One region of the Tatumella sp. JGM94 genome, then DNA from elsewhere that is predicted to be linked to it. Evidence: predicted binding sites of a transcription regulator. Region 1 holds the regulator's gene; the other holds the start of a gene.

The links. The regulator PhoB, encoded in region 1, activates phosphate uptake and scavenging genes when phosphate is short. The targets are predictions, from matches to a motif close to CTGTCATAAAACTGNCNNAT.
Region 2: the regulator PhoB is predicted to act here: its motif matches at 2,139-2,158, upstream of ugpB (sn-glycerol-3-phosphate ABC transporter substrate-binding protein UgpB).

The regions. Positions count from the first base shown of each region.
Region 1 covers NZ_JAERJN010000005.1:39,375-47,406, reverse strand. Annotated here, with positions in the region: gene JK216_RS05115 (cobalamin-independent methionine synthase II family protein) at 1-436, opposite strand, end outside; gene phoR (phosphate regulon sensor histidine kinase PhoR) at 695-2,005, opposite strand; gene phoB (phosphate response regulator transcription factor PhoB) at 2,020-2,709, opposite strand; gene sbcD (exonuclease subunit SbcD) at 2,981-4,216, shown strand; gene JK216_RS05095 (AAA family ATPase) at 4,216-7,893, shown strand; gene JK216_RS05090 (AraC family transcriptional regulator) at 7,896-8,032, opposite strand, start outside.
Region 2 covers NZ_JAERJN010000004.1:60,263-68,294, reverse strand. Annotated here, with positions in the region: gene ftsX (permease-like cell division protein FtsX) at 1-510, shown strand, start outside; gene rpoH (RNA polymerase sigma factor RpoH) at 756-1,613, shown strand; gene panM (aspartate 1-decarboxylase autocleavage activator PanM) at 1,674-2,066, opposite strand; gene ugpB (sn-glycerol-3-phosphate ABC transporter substrate-binding protein UgpB) at 2,253-3,572, shown strand; gene ugpA (sn-glycerol-3-phosphate ABC transporter permease UgpA) at 3,669-4,556, shown strand; gene ugpE (sn-glycerol-3-phosphate ABC transporter permease UgpE) at 4,553-5,398, shown strand; gene JK216_RS04245 (sn-glycerol-3-phosphate import ATP-binding protein UgpC) at 5,401-6,474, shown strand; gene ugpQ (glycerophosphodiester phosphodiesterase) at 6,471-7,214, shown strand; gene JK216_RS04235 (DUF2756 domain-containing protein) at 7,250-7,516, opposite strand; gene JK216_RS04230 (pirin family protein) at 7,944-8,032, shown strand, end outside.

The DNA of each region.
Region 1 (8,032 bases):
GAAAGTGCAACACACTCGGACTGGGAATAGTCATTTTAGCAACGGAGTCACCGGCAATACTTTGCAGGTATCGGAAATCCTCCAGCATCGGATGCTGTTTAAAGCCCAGTTTACCCGTCACACGTACCCCGCGGGCTTTGGTTTCCACCCCGTTAAACTGAATACCCTGGTCGGCTTCAAAGGCTTCGACGCCTTCCAGTCCTTCAAAGAAATCAAAATGCCACCAGGCCCGGCGAAACTCACCGTCGGTTACGACCTGTAATCCGGCAGCCTGCTGCTTCTGTACCACTTCAAGGATCGCGGCATCTTCTGCCTGACGTAATGCTTCGGCATCCAGGGTTCCTGCTGAAAATTGTGCCCGTGCCTGTTTTATCGACTCAGGGCGCAAAAAGCTGCCTGCAATATCGGCACGAAAAGGGGCGTGATCTCTTTGCATAATTATTCTCCTGGTTCCGGCAATTGGCGGAAAGTTACCCTAAAAAAGCCATCTGGATGGCTATATTAAGTTCAGAATCCCATGGCAAGGTACCGTCATCAATTGAATAAAACTCATCACCCCTGAATATTTTTCATCCGCGGGCGTCGGTGTACTGGTACCCGTGCTGGCAGGCTCATACAAAATACCACGATAAAGTCGGTCGGTTTGTCCGGGAAACCGCGTAAAACATGCCACCTCAGTGGCATGTCGTCAATGTCAACTGTCAGTGGCCATACTGTCCGCGTTAACAACTAACCGGGCAGGCAGGGAGAAACTAAAACAGGTACAACGGCCGGGGTCACTGGTAATTGATAACCGTGTGCCGTGATGACCCAGCGCATGTTTGACTATTGCCAGCCCCAGTCCGCTGCCGCCGGTATTACGCGACCGTGCTTTATCCACCCGGTAAAAACGCTCTGTCAGCCGGGGGATATGCTCTGCCGGGATGCCCGGACCATTATCGGAGACGGAAAAAACCGCCCCGCCGGTACTGCGCTTCCAGATAATTTCAATACCGGTATTTTCGGGAGTATGGCTGATAGCGTTATAGATCAGATTCGATATGGCGCTGCGCAGCTGTTCATCATTGCCAAATACTTTCAGGCTTTCATCAATAGAAAAATGTACCCGCTGCCGGCCATGACTCAGTGTCTCCGCTTCCTGCTGCAGCATATGCAACATGGCAGGGACATCAATCACCTCTTTCATATTCAGTACCGGCGCTGCTTCTATTTTTGTCAGGGTCATTAACTGCCTGACCAGGCCTTCCATACGCCGTGACTGTTCCTGCATAGTAACGACTGCTTTATGGTACATCTGTTCGTTCAGTTGCTTATCTTCCATCATTTCCAGATAGCCCTGGATGACCGTCAGCGGGGTACGCAGCTCGTGGCTGACATTAGCAAAAAAGTGACGCCGCATATTCTCCAGCTGACGCATCTGGGTCATATCGCGGGCACTGATCAGCCACTGTCCTTCACTATAAGGCATAATTCTGAACTCCATATGGTGACCGTTGTTCAGCTGCTGGGTGAAGGGCATATCAAAGGCTTTGGTCTGCAGATAACGCGAAAATTCAGGGTAACGCAACAGGTTAAGAATGTTCTGGCCATTGTCTTCCGGCCAGCGCAGGCCGAGATGTTGCTGCGCCAGCCCGTTACACCAGAAAATATTACCCTCTTCGGTGGTCATCACCAGTGCATCTGGCAGAGATTCAGCACCACTGCGAAAACGTTTGATCAGATTTCTCAGTTCACTGCGCCGCCGCCGGTTACGCGCCTGCATCAGATAAAGGCCATGGAACAATGGTTCCCAGCTGCCTTTCCCGGTCGGCGGAGTCAGGGTTCTGTCAACCCACAGCCAGTGAGACAGCCGCATCAGCTGGAAAAAATGCCAGAAAAGTAATATTACCACCGCCAGTAGCAGGCCCCAGGCCAGTTGCCCTGTCAGCAGGCCGGCAACTGCACCCGCCACACAGGCCAGCAAAAACTCAAGGATCAGAGTGCGCCACGAAAGTTTGTCCAGCACGAGTCACACTCCATTCAGTAACGGGCAGAGAACCGGTATCCTGTCCCACGGACTGTCTGTACCATACGCTCATGGCCGGTCACTTCGAGGGCTTTACGCAGTCGCCGGATATGGACATCAACTGTCCGGTCTTCCACATACACGTTGGTTCCCCACACATGGTTAAGCAGCTGCTCCCTGCTATATACCCGTTCCGCATGGGTCATAAAAAAGTGCAGTAATTTATACTCCGTCGGCCCCATTTCTACCGGAGTTTCGCCGGACATAACCCGGTGAGATGTCGGATCGAGTGTCAGCCCCCGGATATTAATTAACTCATCATCGGCCATCGGTGAAATACGCCGGATAACGGCTTTGATTCTGGCGATCAATTCTTTCGGGGAAAATGGCTTAGTCATATAATCATCAGCGCCGGCATCCAGCCCGCGCACCCGGTCTTCCTCTTCTCCTTTCGCTGTCAGCATTACCACCGGAATATCGCGGGTCATGGCCTCTTTTTTCAGGTAGCGGATAAGCTGAATTCCGCTGCCTCCCGGCAACATCCAGTCCAGCAGAATTAAATCCGGCCAGGGTTCAATCAGTTTTTTAACTGCACTGTCATAATCTTCAGCTTCGACAGGATGATAATCATTCTGCTCCAGCACGAAACATAACATTTCGCGGATAGGAGCTTCATCTTCTACGACCAGAATGCGTTTAGCCATTGTTTCTCCAGCGGATATCTCCGGGCATTTCCGAAGTTGCGGCCTCATTATGAGACAGTTTTATGACAGTTTTATGAATAAATGCCAGCTTATTTTCCGACTGACTGATAATAAACATTAACTATTACTGTCTTTATTAGTTTAGCGAGATAATACAATTACCCTGGTTATCTGCCGTTTCCGGCCCGGCCACTGGCCAGGGTAACGCTTTTTTTATCTCGCGACTGACAACAGGGTATACTGCCGTCAGCAGGGTGAAACCGGGAGTATTATGAAGATTATCCATACCTCTGACTGGCATCTGGGCCAGTTTTTTTATACCCGTAGCCGGGCTTTTGAGCATCAGTCTTTTCTTGACTGGTTATTACAGCAAATTACTCAGCATCAGGTGGACGCACTGATTGTTGCCGGAGATATTTTCGATACCGGCTCCCCGCCCAGTTATGCACGTGAGCTATATAACCATTTTGTGGTGGCTTTGCAGCAAACCGGCTGCCAGCTGGTGATTCTGGCCGGGAATCATGATTCGGTCGCTATGCTCAATGAGTCAAGGGAACTGCTGGCCTGCCTGAATACCCGGGTCATCGCCAGCGCCGGAAAAGAGGTTGATCAGCAGCTGGTTATTCTTAAAAATGCCCGGCAACAGCCTGCAGCTATCCTGTGTGCAATCCCTTATTTACGGCCACGGGATATCCAGCTCAGTCAGGCAGGGCTGGACAGTCACCAGAAACAGCAAAATCTGTTGCAGGCCATAACTGATCATTATCAGCAATGCTACCGGGCGGCCCTGGATCTACGTACCTCTCTGGGCCTGCCAGCATTACCTATTATTGCCACCGGCCACCTGACAGCGCTGGGCACCAGCAGCAGTGATTCGGTACGGGATATCTATATCGGTACCCTGGATGCTTTCCCCGCATCGGCCTTTCCGCCGGCCGATTATATCGCCCTGGGGCATATTCATCGCCCTCAACAGGTCGCTGGTCAGGCTCATATTCGCTACAGTGGTTCGCCGATAGCCCTGAGCTTTGATGAACCGGCTGATGAAAAAAGTGTTTGCCTGGTGGAATGCGGCGAGGGTCAGCCATTAACGGTCACCCCCCTGCCGATCCCGTGCTTTCAGCAGATGAAAACAGTGAAAGGTTCACTGGAAGAGATAGAACGGCAGCTGCACACGTTAACCGCTGACAGTAATGGCCGGCCAGTGTGGCTGGATATTGAAGTGACACAGCAGGAATACCTGAGTGACCTGCAACAGCGTATTGAAGCTATCACCGACGGGCTGCCGGCAGAAGTGCTGTTACTCCGGCGCAGTCGCGACCGTTCCGTTGCCGGGATCCGCCGGATAAATAATGAAACCCTGAATGAACTGACCCCCGAAGAGGTATTTCAGCGCCGCCTGGCGGCAGAGGAACAATTGTCGCAGCAGGATCAATTGCGGCTGATGACCCTCTACCGTCAGACACTGGAACAGCTGCAACATACCGGACAGGAGCCGGACTGCTGATGAAAATACTGACTCTGCGTTTTAAAAACCTCAATGCTCTGCGTGGCGAGTGGACTATCGATTTCCGGCAGCCGCCCTTCGCCGGTAACGGACTGTTTGCCATTACCGGTGATACGGGGGCGGGTAAAACCACCCTGCTGGATGCCATTTGTCTGGCGTTATATCACCAGACCCCGCGCCTCGGCAGTATTACCCCGGCACAAAACGAGCTGATGACACGGGGTACCAGTGAATGTCTGGCGGAAGTCGAATTCGAAATTAAAGGTGAAGCCTGGCGAGCCTTCTGGAGCCAGAACCGTGCCCGCGGACAGCATAACGGTAAGCTGCAGCCACCGCGTGTCGAACTGGCCCGTTGCAGCGATAACGTCATTGTTGCTGATAAAATTCAGGACAAATTGCGGCTGACGGAGCAACTGTCCGGACTGAACTTTCAGCGTTTTACCCGCTCAATGATGTTATCCCAGGGGCAGTTTGCCGCCTTCCTGAATGCCCCTTCAGCAGACAGAGCCGAGTTGCTTGAAGAGCTGACCGGCACCGAAATTTACGGACAGATATCTCAGACGGTATTTGAAAAACATAAACAGCTGCGACAGCAACTTGATACCCTGCAGGCCGGGGTCTCCGGCGTCGTCTTGCTGGATGAAGAGACCCGCCGGCAGATCACTGAACAGCAGACATTGCTGCAACAGAGTGAACTGCAATTACAGCAAGACAGCCAGCGTATCAGCCAGGCACAGCACTGGCTACAGCAGGATCAGTCACTGGTCAGCCAGCAACAACAACGCGAACAGCAGCATCAGGAAACCAGCCGTTTATGGCAACAGGCAGAGCCGATACGGCAACGGCTGGCTGACAATCAACCGGCCGAAAAAATCCGGGATAACTGGCAACAACTGCAGCGTTATCTGCAACAACAACAGCAACAGACGGAAGCTTTGCAGGTATCCGCTGCCCGACGGCAGCAGGCCGAAGCCGCTCAGCAACAGGCACACCGCCAGCATGAAAACAGCGAATCCGGGCTGGAGAAACTGCAACAACAACAGCAACAACTGGAGAGCCTGCTGACCGGACAGGTGATCCCTCTCGACCAGAAAATCACTGCACAGCAACAGTTATCCGATACCACACAACAGCAGCTTATGCACCAGCAACAGACGCTGGCACAGTCTGAGCAGCAGCATACTGCCGGGCAGCACCAATTGCAGGTGCTGACAGCCCGGCGAAGCCAGTGGCTGAGCTGGCGTGAACAACATCTGAAGATTGCCGGATATGGCCCTTCTCTGTCCGTCTGGCAGCACCAGCAGACCCAGTGGCAGCAACAACAACAGAGTGCCCGCCAGGCAGAACAGCAATTGTCTGTTTTGCAACAGCGGATAACAGAGCAGCAGACAGCCCTGACAGCCCTGAACCGTAATGCCGCGCCGCTGGAGCAGGCCGCCACTGCGGCTGCCGCCGAACTACAGCGCTGTGAAACCCTGCAGGCACACCTGGAAAACGATATCACCAGCCAGCAACTGCGCCAGACACTGGAGCAATATCAGACACAACGTGCCCGCCACCAGCAGTTATTACGGCTGGCCTCCGGCGCAGCGCCTGTGCAGCAGCAACTTACTCGCCTGCAGGCTGAACAGGCAGCCCTGCAGCAACAAATCAGCCAGGATGAACAGACCCTGGTCCGCTGCCGACAGTCATTCACAGAACAGACAAAACAATTACAGGCCATCACAACGCTGTGTGAGCTGGAAGCAAAAATTATTAATCTGTCAGCACTGCGTCAGCAACTGGAAGAGGGGCAGCCCTGTCCCCTGTGCGGATCATCTGCCCATCCGGCAGCAGAGCAGTACAGCCAGCTGCAACCGGATGAAAACCTGCAACAGAAACGCCGGCTGGAAAACCTTGTCGCCGAACTACGGGAACAGGGAACCGGGTGTAAAGCCCGGTTAGCCCAGGCCGCGGATCGCGGACAGCAATTAAACCACGACACAGAAAAACTGACCGGCCAGCTGGCAGCTCTGCAGACACAGTGGCAGCAACTGACACAAACGGCGCAACTGGACTGTGATCTCAGCGATAGTGCAGCCCTGGAGGCGTATATTCAGGCCGCTGAACACGGTGAATCACAGGCCCGTCAGCGTTTACAACAACGTGAAAAGGCAGCAACCGCCAGCCAGCAGGCGCGGGATGCTCTCTACCAGAGTAAAGAAAAACGACAGGCGCATCAGCAACAATCCGGACTGCTGGGACAGCAATTAGATAACAGCCGGCAGACGGCCACGGAGCACCAGTCCCGCAGTCAGCTGGCCGGTCAACAGGCGGAGTCGCTGGCCGGACAATTACGTACCGACCTCAGCCACTATCAGCTAACCCTGCCCGATGATGCCAGCGCTGCGGCCCGGTGGTTTACACAACAACAGGCATTGTGGCGTGACTGGCAGGAAAACGAAAAGCAACTCCGCGACAGTGAGCCGGAACATATCCGTCTGACAACGGCACTGGACAGCCTGCAACAGGAAATTAACGGGCAACAGCAGTTACTGAAAGAGGCACAGCAGCTACTGGTCCTGCAGTTATCACAGCTGACCACCCTCAGGAAACAGCGCAGAGAATTATTTGGCGATCAGGAGACGGAACAGGCCCGCCAGACACTGCAGCAACAGGTTCAGCATCAGCAGCAACAAACCCGCACCCTGCAGCAACAATGGCAGCAGACAGAGAATCAGCTGAGTCAGATAACCGGTCAGCATCACCAGCTGGAACTGCAGGTCCGGCAACTCAGGGAACAGACTGAACACTGTCAGCAACAGTTCTCTGCGGCTTTGCAACAGCAAGGGTTCGACAGCCAGCAGGCATTTACCGATGCCTTACTGGACAGTGAGCAGGCCAGTGAGTTACGCAGCCAGTTGCAGCAACGGGAACAGGCCCTCAGCCAGACTGACATTCTGCTCCGGCAGGCCACGGAGGCACTGACACAACACCGGCAACAGCGCCCGGCGGACAGCCATGACGATGGCGATCTTCTCAGCCAGCGGCAACAGCAATTGCAGCAACAGTTAAAAGATAATCTGCATCAGCAGGGGGAAATCCGTCAGCAGTTACAGGCCGATGACCGTTACCGTCAGCAACAACAGCAGTTGCTGACTCAGATCCATGAGCAACAACGGTTGCTGGCCGACTGGGATCAGCTTAATCGTCTGATAGGCTCAGCCACCGGCTCACTGTTCCGCCGCTTTGCCCAGGGACTGACACTGGATCATCTGGTCTGGCTGGCTAACCAGCAACTGGCACGTTTACATGGCCGTTATCTGTTACAGCGTCAGGCATCCGATGCCCTGGAGCTATCGGTGATTGATACCTGGCAGGCCGATAATCAGCGGGATACCCGTACCCTGTCCGGCGGGGAGAGTTTTCTGGTCAGCCTGGCACTGGCACTGGCCTTATCGGATCTCGTCAGTGACAAAAACCGTATTGAGTCGCTGTTCCTTGACGAAGGCTTCGGCACCCTGGACACGGGCAGCCTGGATATAGCGCTGGATGCACTGGACAGCCTCAATGCCAGCGGAAAAATCATCGGAGTCATCAGCCATGTCGAGGCCATGAAAGAGCGTATTCCGCTGCAGATTAAAGTGATCAAGGTGAACGGACTGGGCTACAGTAAACTGGAATTACCGGCGCCCTGAAATCACTGACTTTCCGCCGTCAGGTTTTCCTGGCGGCGCCACTGACGGGGACTGATACCAAACCAGCGCCGGCAGGCGCGGGAAAAAGCACTCACTTCAGAATACCCCAGCAACATCGCCATCGCCGATACGGACAGGG
Region 2 (8,032 bases), on a different contig from region 1:
AATTCAGAGACCATGAATACCCTGCGTGATCGGGTAGCAAAAGTGAGTGGTATTGATGAGGTCCGGATGGATGACAGCTGGTTTGCCCGGCTTTCAGCTCTGACCGGACTTGTCGGTCAGGTGGCTTTAATGATCGGGCTGCTGATGGTGGTGGCCGTCTTCCTGGTGATTGGTAACAGTGTCCGGCTGAGTATTTTTGCCCGCCGCGATACGATTAATGTACAGAAACTGATCGGTGCAACGGATGGCTTTATTCTGCGCCCCTTTGTTTACGGCGGTGCGATGCTTGGATTATCCGGCGCTTTTGTCTCGCTGATTTTATCAGAGGTTCTGGTCTTCCGGCTGGAGTCGGTGGTCTCCCATGTCGCCAGTGTGTTCAGTACTTCTTTTACACTTACGGGTTTCTCATGGGATGAAGCGTTACTGCTATTACTGGTTTCGGCGATGGTGGGCTGGATAGCCGCCTGGCTGGCGACGGCACAACATTTACGCCGTTTTACACCGCAGTAATCAGGGGAAATATTTTTTTGCTATACTTTTCCTCTGTTGCCAAAGGTCGGGGAGCAGAGGAGCTTTCCCCGCAGTACTCCGGGCCTTGTCAAAATATTCACAGGTAAAAATGAACCTGTGGATAACTTTTGTGTCTTAATGATTAATAGCACGCATTGCTTTCGATCTTTTGACACGGCTGACATAATAGAGGTGCTGGTTGTAAGGATCAGGCAATATTTTTTATGAATTCTGAGAGGGTTTGAATGACCAAAGAAATGCAAGCTCTGGCTATTGCTCCTCTGGGTAATCTTGATGCATATATCCGGGCGGCTAATGGCTGCCCGATGCTGACAGCCGATGAGGAAAAAATGCTGGCTGAACGGCTGCATTACCAAGGCGATCTGGATGCAGCCAAAAAGCTGATCCTGTCACATTTGCGCTTTGTGGTTCATATCGCTCGTAATTATGCAGGTTATGGTTTACCTCAGGCTGACCTTGTTCAGGAAGGTAATATCGGTCTGATGAAGGCGGTACGCCGTTTTAACCCCGAAGTGGGTGTGCGTCTGGTCTCGTTCGCGGTGCACTGGATCAAAGCTGAAATTCACGAATATGTACTGCGTAACTGGCGGATCGTGAAAGTAGCAACCACCAAAGCACAGCGGAAGTTATTCTTTAATCTGCGTAAAACCAAACAGCGGCTTGGCTGGTTTAACCAGGATGAAGTTGAAATGGTGGCGCGCGAGCTGGGTGTCAGCAGTAAAGACGTACGTGAGATGGAATCGCGGATGGCGGCTCAGGATATGACTTTCGATCCGACTCCGGACGATGAAAATGCCGAGGGTAAGTCTGCAGCACCGGTGTTTTATCTGCAGGACAAAACGTCTGATTTTGCTGATGGTATCGAAGAAGATAACTGGGAATCACACGCAGCCGACAAACTCAGTGATGCTATGCAGGGGCTCGACGAACGCAGCCAGCATATTATTCGCGCCCGCTGGCTGGATGATGACAACAAAACCACATTGCAGGAGCTGGCCGATAAGTACGGTGTTTCCGCTGAGCGTGTTCGTCAGCTGGAAAAAAATGCGATGAAAAAACTGCGTGTTGCTATCGAAGCATGATAAGACGACAGTGCAGTCACAGCAGGGTGGCCCATGGCCACCCTTTTTTATGCCTGTTATTCAACGGGTTTTAGACCAGCACTGCGGGTGCTGTGGCTGAAAACCACAGTATTGTAAAAAAAGGCAGGCCGCGTCAGAAAACGGGAACCCTGCCGTGCTGATTTCCCAGTGGCTGATCGCCGGATTCATCCGCAGGGTTTCTTCCAGCAAAAAATATCCGACACCGCGTCTGCGGGTGGCTTCCCTTACCATGAACTGCCGGATATTCCCGGTCTGGTGTTGCACCTGTAATTCAAGCCCTGCCAGCAGCCGCTGATTAAAACGGGCAACATACCATTCCGGGTGATCCGTGCTGTTCAGGTACTGTTCTGCCGGGGTCTCCGGCCATATTTTCTTCAGGTCAGCCAGGTCCTGTGCTGAGGGATCGGACAGTCGTTCTATGGTCAGTCTCATGGTGATATCCGGTTCTGTTGGCAGGCCGGGGAAAGGCATCCGGGCGAAGATACTATGATCTTTTCCTGATATCTGTCATTACCCGGTCATATCTCTGTCATCTTATATTAATTTTTCTGTCATTTTTCCGTGTCATTTTACCTCGCGAACTTCCCATAGCGCACGATCATGCCACAGGATAAAACTATGTCAGTTCTTAAATTTCGTCGTCATGCCGCATGTGTAATGCTGGCATTAGGGTTGAGCGGAAATGCTTTCGCTGTGACCGAAATACCTTTCTGGCATTCCATGGAAGGCGGGCTGGGTACCGAAGTTGATTCGCTGGCCCAGCGTTTTAACCAGACACACCCGGAATATAAAATTGTACCGGTGTACAAAGGTAACTACGAACAGAGCCTTGCGGCCGGTATTGCTGCTGTTCGCAGCGGTGATGCACCTGCAATATTACAGGTGTATGAAGTGGGTACGGCTACCATGATGGCATCGCATGCGATTAAACCGGTCTATCAGGTCTTTAAAGATGCCGGTGTGCCTTTTGATGAGCAGCAGTTTGTACCGACGATCGTTGGTTATTACAGTGACGCAAAAACCGGTCATATGCTGTCTGAGCCTTTTAACAGCTCGACACCGGTACTGTATTACAACAAGGATGCGTTCAAAAAAGCCGGCCTGAATCCTGATCAGCCACCAAAAACCTGGCAGGAACTTGAAGCGGATGCTGCTGCACTGCGTAAGTCAGGGATGAGCTGCGGTTATGCCAGTGGCTGGCAAGGCTGGATTCAGCTCGAAGAATTCAGTGCATGGCATGGTCTGCCGTTTGCTTCTGAGAATAACGGGTTTGATGGCACAGACGCCAAACTGGTGTTTAATGGCCCTGAGCAGATTCGCCATATTGAGATGCTGGAACGCATGAACAAGGCAGGTACCTTTACCTACTTTGGGCGGAAAGATGAGTCGACTGCTAAGTTCTACAGTGGTGACTGCGGAATGACAACCGCCTCGTCCGCCTCTCTGGCAGATATCCGGCAGTATGCCAAATTTAATTTTGGTGTCGGGATGATGCCATACGATGAAACAGTGAAGAACGCACCGCAGAATGCCATGATTGGCGGAGCCAGTCTGTGGGTGATGCGTGGTCAGAATGATGCAACTTATAAAGGGGTCGCTGAGTTTCTGAAATACCTTGCACAGCCGGAAATTGCTGCCGAATGGCATCAGAAAACCGGTTACCTGCCGGCAACAACGGCAGCCTATGATCTTAGTCGCCAGCAGGGCTTCTACCAGAAGAACCCCGGTGCTGATATCGCCATGAAACAAATGCTGAACAAGCCGCCGCTCGCCTTTACTAAAGGTCTGCGTCTGGGCAATATGCCACAGATCCGTACCGTGGTGGATGAAGAACTGGAAAGTGTCTGGACCGGGAAAGAAACCCCGAAAGCAGCACTGGATAATGCCGTTACACGTGGTAATCAGTTACTTCGTCGCTTCCAGCAGCAGGTTAATTAGTCAAATTACCTGCGGAAAAAGCCGCGTCTGTCAGAGATTACTCCAGTATAACTGACAGTCGCGGCCCGGAGGTCTACCGCCTGAGGTCAGGGTTTTATGTCATCTTCTCGTCCCGTTTTTCGTCACCGTACACTGCCTTATCTGCTGCTGCTGCCCCAGATTGTGATTACGGTTATTTTCTTTATCTGGCCTGCCGCCGAAGCCTTGTGGTATTCGGTACTAAACCTCGACCCGTTTGGTTTTTCGGCACATTTTGTCGGGCTGGAGAATTTTACTCAGCTATTCCGGGATCCTTACTATCTGGACTCCTTTAAAACCACCCTGGTTTTCAGCTTTCTGGTGGCGGGTATCGGGTTGTTGATTTCGTTATTTCTGGCGGCACTGGTCGACCATGTACTGCGGCTGAAAAAGTTCTATCAGACCCTGTTGCTGCTTCCTTATGCGGTTGCTCCGGCGATTGCCGCGGTACTCTGGATGTTCCTGTTTAACCCGGGGATGGGTGTTATCAGCCATTTTTTGCAAAGTATTGGCTATAACTGGAACTATGCGCAAAACAGTGGCCAGGCGATGTTCCTGGTGGTACTGGCCTCCATATGGCAGCAGATCAGTTACAACTTCCTGTTCTTTTTTGCCGGATTACAGTCGATACCCCGGTCACTGGTCGAAGCGGCTGCGCTGGATGGTGCCGGGCCGGTCAGGCGTTTTATACATCTTTCGTTACCACTGATCGCTCCCGTCAGTTTCTTTTTGCTGGTAGTCAATCTGGTGTATGCCTTCTTTGATACCTTCCCGGTGATAGATGCCGCCACCCAGGGCGGGCCGGTACAGTCAACCACCACGCTGATTTATAAAATTTATCGTGAAGGTTTTACTGGTCTTGATCTCAGCTCATCAGCCGCACAGTCGGTCGTTCTGATGGTCATTGTGATTTTGCTGACGGTTGTGCAGTTCCGTTTTATTGAACGTAAGGTTCGTTATCAATGATAGAAAATCGCCGTGGATTAGATATCTTCAGTCACGTCATGTTATGGCTGGGGATCCTTACTATTCTGTTTCCGCTGTATGTCGCTTTTGTTGCGGCCACAATGGATAACCATCAGGTGTTCCAGTCCCCGATATCCCTGTTGCCGGGCGGCCATTTCTGGCAAAACATCGATACGATTTGGACCCGGGGTGTCAGCCCGAACAGCCCGCCCATCGGTCAGATGCTGTTGAATAGCATCATCATGGCACTGGGGATTACGGTCGGTAAAATTGCTATTTCGATCATTTCTGCGTTTGCGCTGGTGTGGTTCCGTTTCCCGTTACGGCAGTTTTTTTTCTGGATGATTTTTATCACTCTGATGTTACCGGTGGAAGTGCGTATTTTCCCCACCGTGGAAGTGATTTCAAAATTACATATGCTGAACAGCTACAACGGATTGATCCTGCCGATGATGGCTTCTGCCACCGCGACATTCCTGTTTCGTCAGTTCTTTATGTCGATGCCCAACGAGTTGATAGAAGCAGCGCGGATCGATGGTGCCAGCCCGATGCGTTTTTTCTTCGATATCGTCTTACCCTTATCGAAAACTAACCTGGCGGCACTGTTCGTTATTACATTTATATACGGCTGGAACCAGTATCTCTGGCCTCTGTTAATTACCAGTGATTCACGGATGAGTACCGCGGTCGCCGGGATCCGCAGCATGATTTCTCTGGGAGAAGGGGTGACCCAGTGGAATCTGGTGATGGCGGCGATGTTACTGACTCTGATCCCGCCATTAGTCGTGGTCCTTATTATGCAGCGTGCCTTTGTGAAAGGCCTGGTAGAGAGTGAGAAATAGTTATGGCAAGTGTGCATTTTCAGGCAGTCACCAAATCTTACGACGGTAAAAACCGCATCCTCCAGCCTCTGGATATCACCATTAATGAAGGTGAATTTATGGTAATGGTCGGCCCTTCAGGGTGCGGTAAATCGACGTTACTGCGGATGGTTGCCGGACTGGAAACCGTCAGTTCCGGTGATATCTATATTGATCAGCGGTGTGTTACCCGGCTGGAGCCAAAAGAGCGTGGCATTGCGATGGTATTCCAGAACTACGCGCTGTACCCGCATATGACGGTTGAGCAGAATATGGGTTATGGACTAAAGATCCGTGGTATGGGTAAAGAGCAGATCCGTCAGCGGGTACTGAATGCAGCCCGTAGCCTGGAACTGGATGCATTACTGACCCGCCACCCGCGTGAACTGTCAGGCGGACAACGTCAGCGGGTCGCCATGGGCAGGGCGATCGTCCGTGAGCCTTCAGTGTTCCTGTTTGATGAACCGTTATCTAACCTTGATGCCCGGCTAAGATCACAGATGCGGCTGGAATTACAGCAATTACATCAGCGGTTAAACACCACCAGTCTCTATGTTACCCATGATCAGGTAGAAGCGATGACGCTTGCCCAGCGGGTGATGGTGATGAATAAAGGCGTGGTGGAACAGGTGGGAACTCCGTCACAAGTTTATGAGAAACCTGCTACCACTTTTGTGGCCGGTTTTATCGGTTCACCGGCGATGAATCTGCTGCCGGGCAAAGTCAGTGCCGATGGCCGTGAGCTGGTGATAGATCCGCAATGCCGGATACTCCTGGCAGAACAACAGCCGGCACTGGCGAATCAGCTGGTGACTCTGGGGATCCGTCCTGAGCATATTCAGACGGTGGCTCAGTCTGCCAGCGCGATAGCCATGCAGGTGGAAACGCTGGAAATCCTGGGTGCAGATAATTTAGTGCATGGTAAAATCGGTGGTCAGCGGCTGGTGGTTCGGTTACCTCATGAACAGCGGCCTGCAGCCGGTACATTACTCTGGCTGGACTTTCCGTATCATGGACGGCATTTATTTAATACCACCACAGGATTACGTCTGGAATGATATATCAGCACTGGCCCTATCCGCATATCGTCGCCCACCGTGGCGGCGGAAAATATGCACCTGAAAATACCCTCGCGGCAATCGATACCGGGCATCGTTACGGTCATACCATGATCGAATTTGATGCCAAACTGTCTGCCGACGGGCAGGTTTTCTTACTGCATGATGATTCACTGGAACGTACGACCAACGGCCACGGGATTGCCGGGCTGCAGACATGGCAAAGCTTATCCGGTCTGGATGCCGGCAGCTGGTTTTCTGAGCAGTTCAGTGCAGAGCCTCTGGCGACGCTGCCGCAGGTTGCAGAACGTTGCCGCCAGTACAGGATGCTGGCAAACATCGAAATTAAGCCGACCCGCGGTGAAGATACGATGACAGGCCGTGCTGTCGCACTGGCAGCAGAAAAACTCTGGCAGGGTCAGACGGCGCCGTTATTGTCTTCTTTTTCTCTGCAGGCACTGGCGGCTGCACAGCAGGCAGTGCCGGGGCTTCCGCGCGGACTGTTACTGGACCAATGGCGCGACGACTGGCAGCAACTGACGACCCGGCTGGGATGTGTGGCCATTCACCTTAATCACCGGTTACTGGATGCTGAACGTGTCCGGTTACTGAAAGAGGCGGGGCTGCGTATTCTGGCTTATACGGTTAATCAGCCAGAGCGGGCCCGGCAGTTGCTCGGGCTGGGGGTCGATATGATTTGTACGGATAATATTGAGTATATCGGTCCTGATTTTCGCTGAGTTGACGGGCGGGTTCTTTCCCCGCCCGTGATATATCAGGGTTGTGCATGAGTAATACGCTGCTGTGCGCGGTTTTGTTGCTGTTGTATTTTTTGCTGTAATGCCTGTGACTCCATCTGCTGATCATTACGCAGTTGCATTTGCTGCTGTTGCTGCTGCATTTGCATCTGATTCAGCATGCGTTGTTGTGACGGGTTATACATCCTGTCCGGCGGGCGAACTCCTGAAGGATCATTATTGAGCGCTGCAGCGGCCAGCAGAGGACAGGCAGCAATAAGCACTGTCAGTAGCATTTTTTTCATTGTGACCTCCGGTCTGAATCTCATCTGACAACAGAGTTTCTGCAGCGGCCTGCGGATAACGGGCCTTTGTCGTGCAGAAAACGTATCTTCTCAAAGGCGGTCACAGTTTTTTTCCCGGCTAGTGCGGTTTTCCGCTGAAACATCAGCTACGCGGCGTAGTGATAAAAAAGCAAAATTTATCTTTACAAGTGATAATGATAATGATTATTATTCAGTTGTCTTCACGAGACATCTCACTCAGATAGCTGGTGAAGACACGACATTGCTCACATTGCTTCCAGTATTTTTTGCCAGCCGTCAGGCTGGCTTTTTTTTGCCCACAGCCTGCCAGCAGCAACCTTCATTTTTTTTGAACAGACCCATGAACTTTTTCCGCTATTTTTTCAGGCAGTTCGGGGTCAGACTATAAAAAACGGAGGATTAGCGAATGATTTATTTACGTAAAGCGCAGGACCGTGGTTATGCACAGCATGGCTGGCTGGAAAGCTGGCATACTTTTTCCTTTGCCGGCTATCA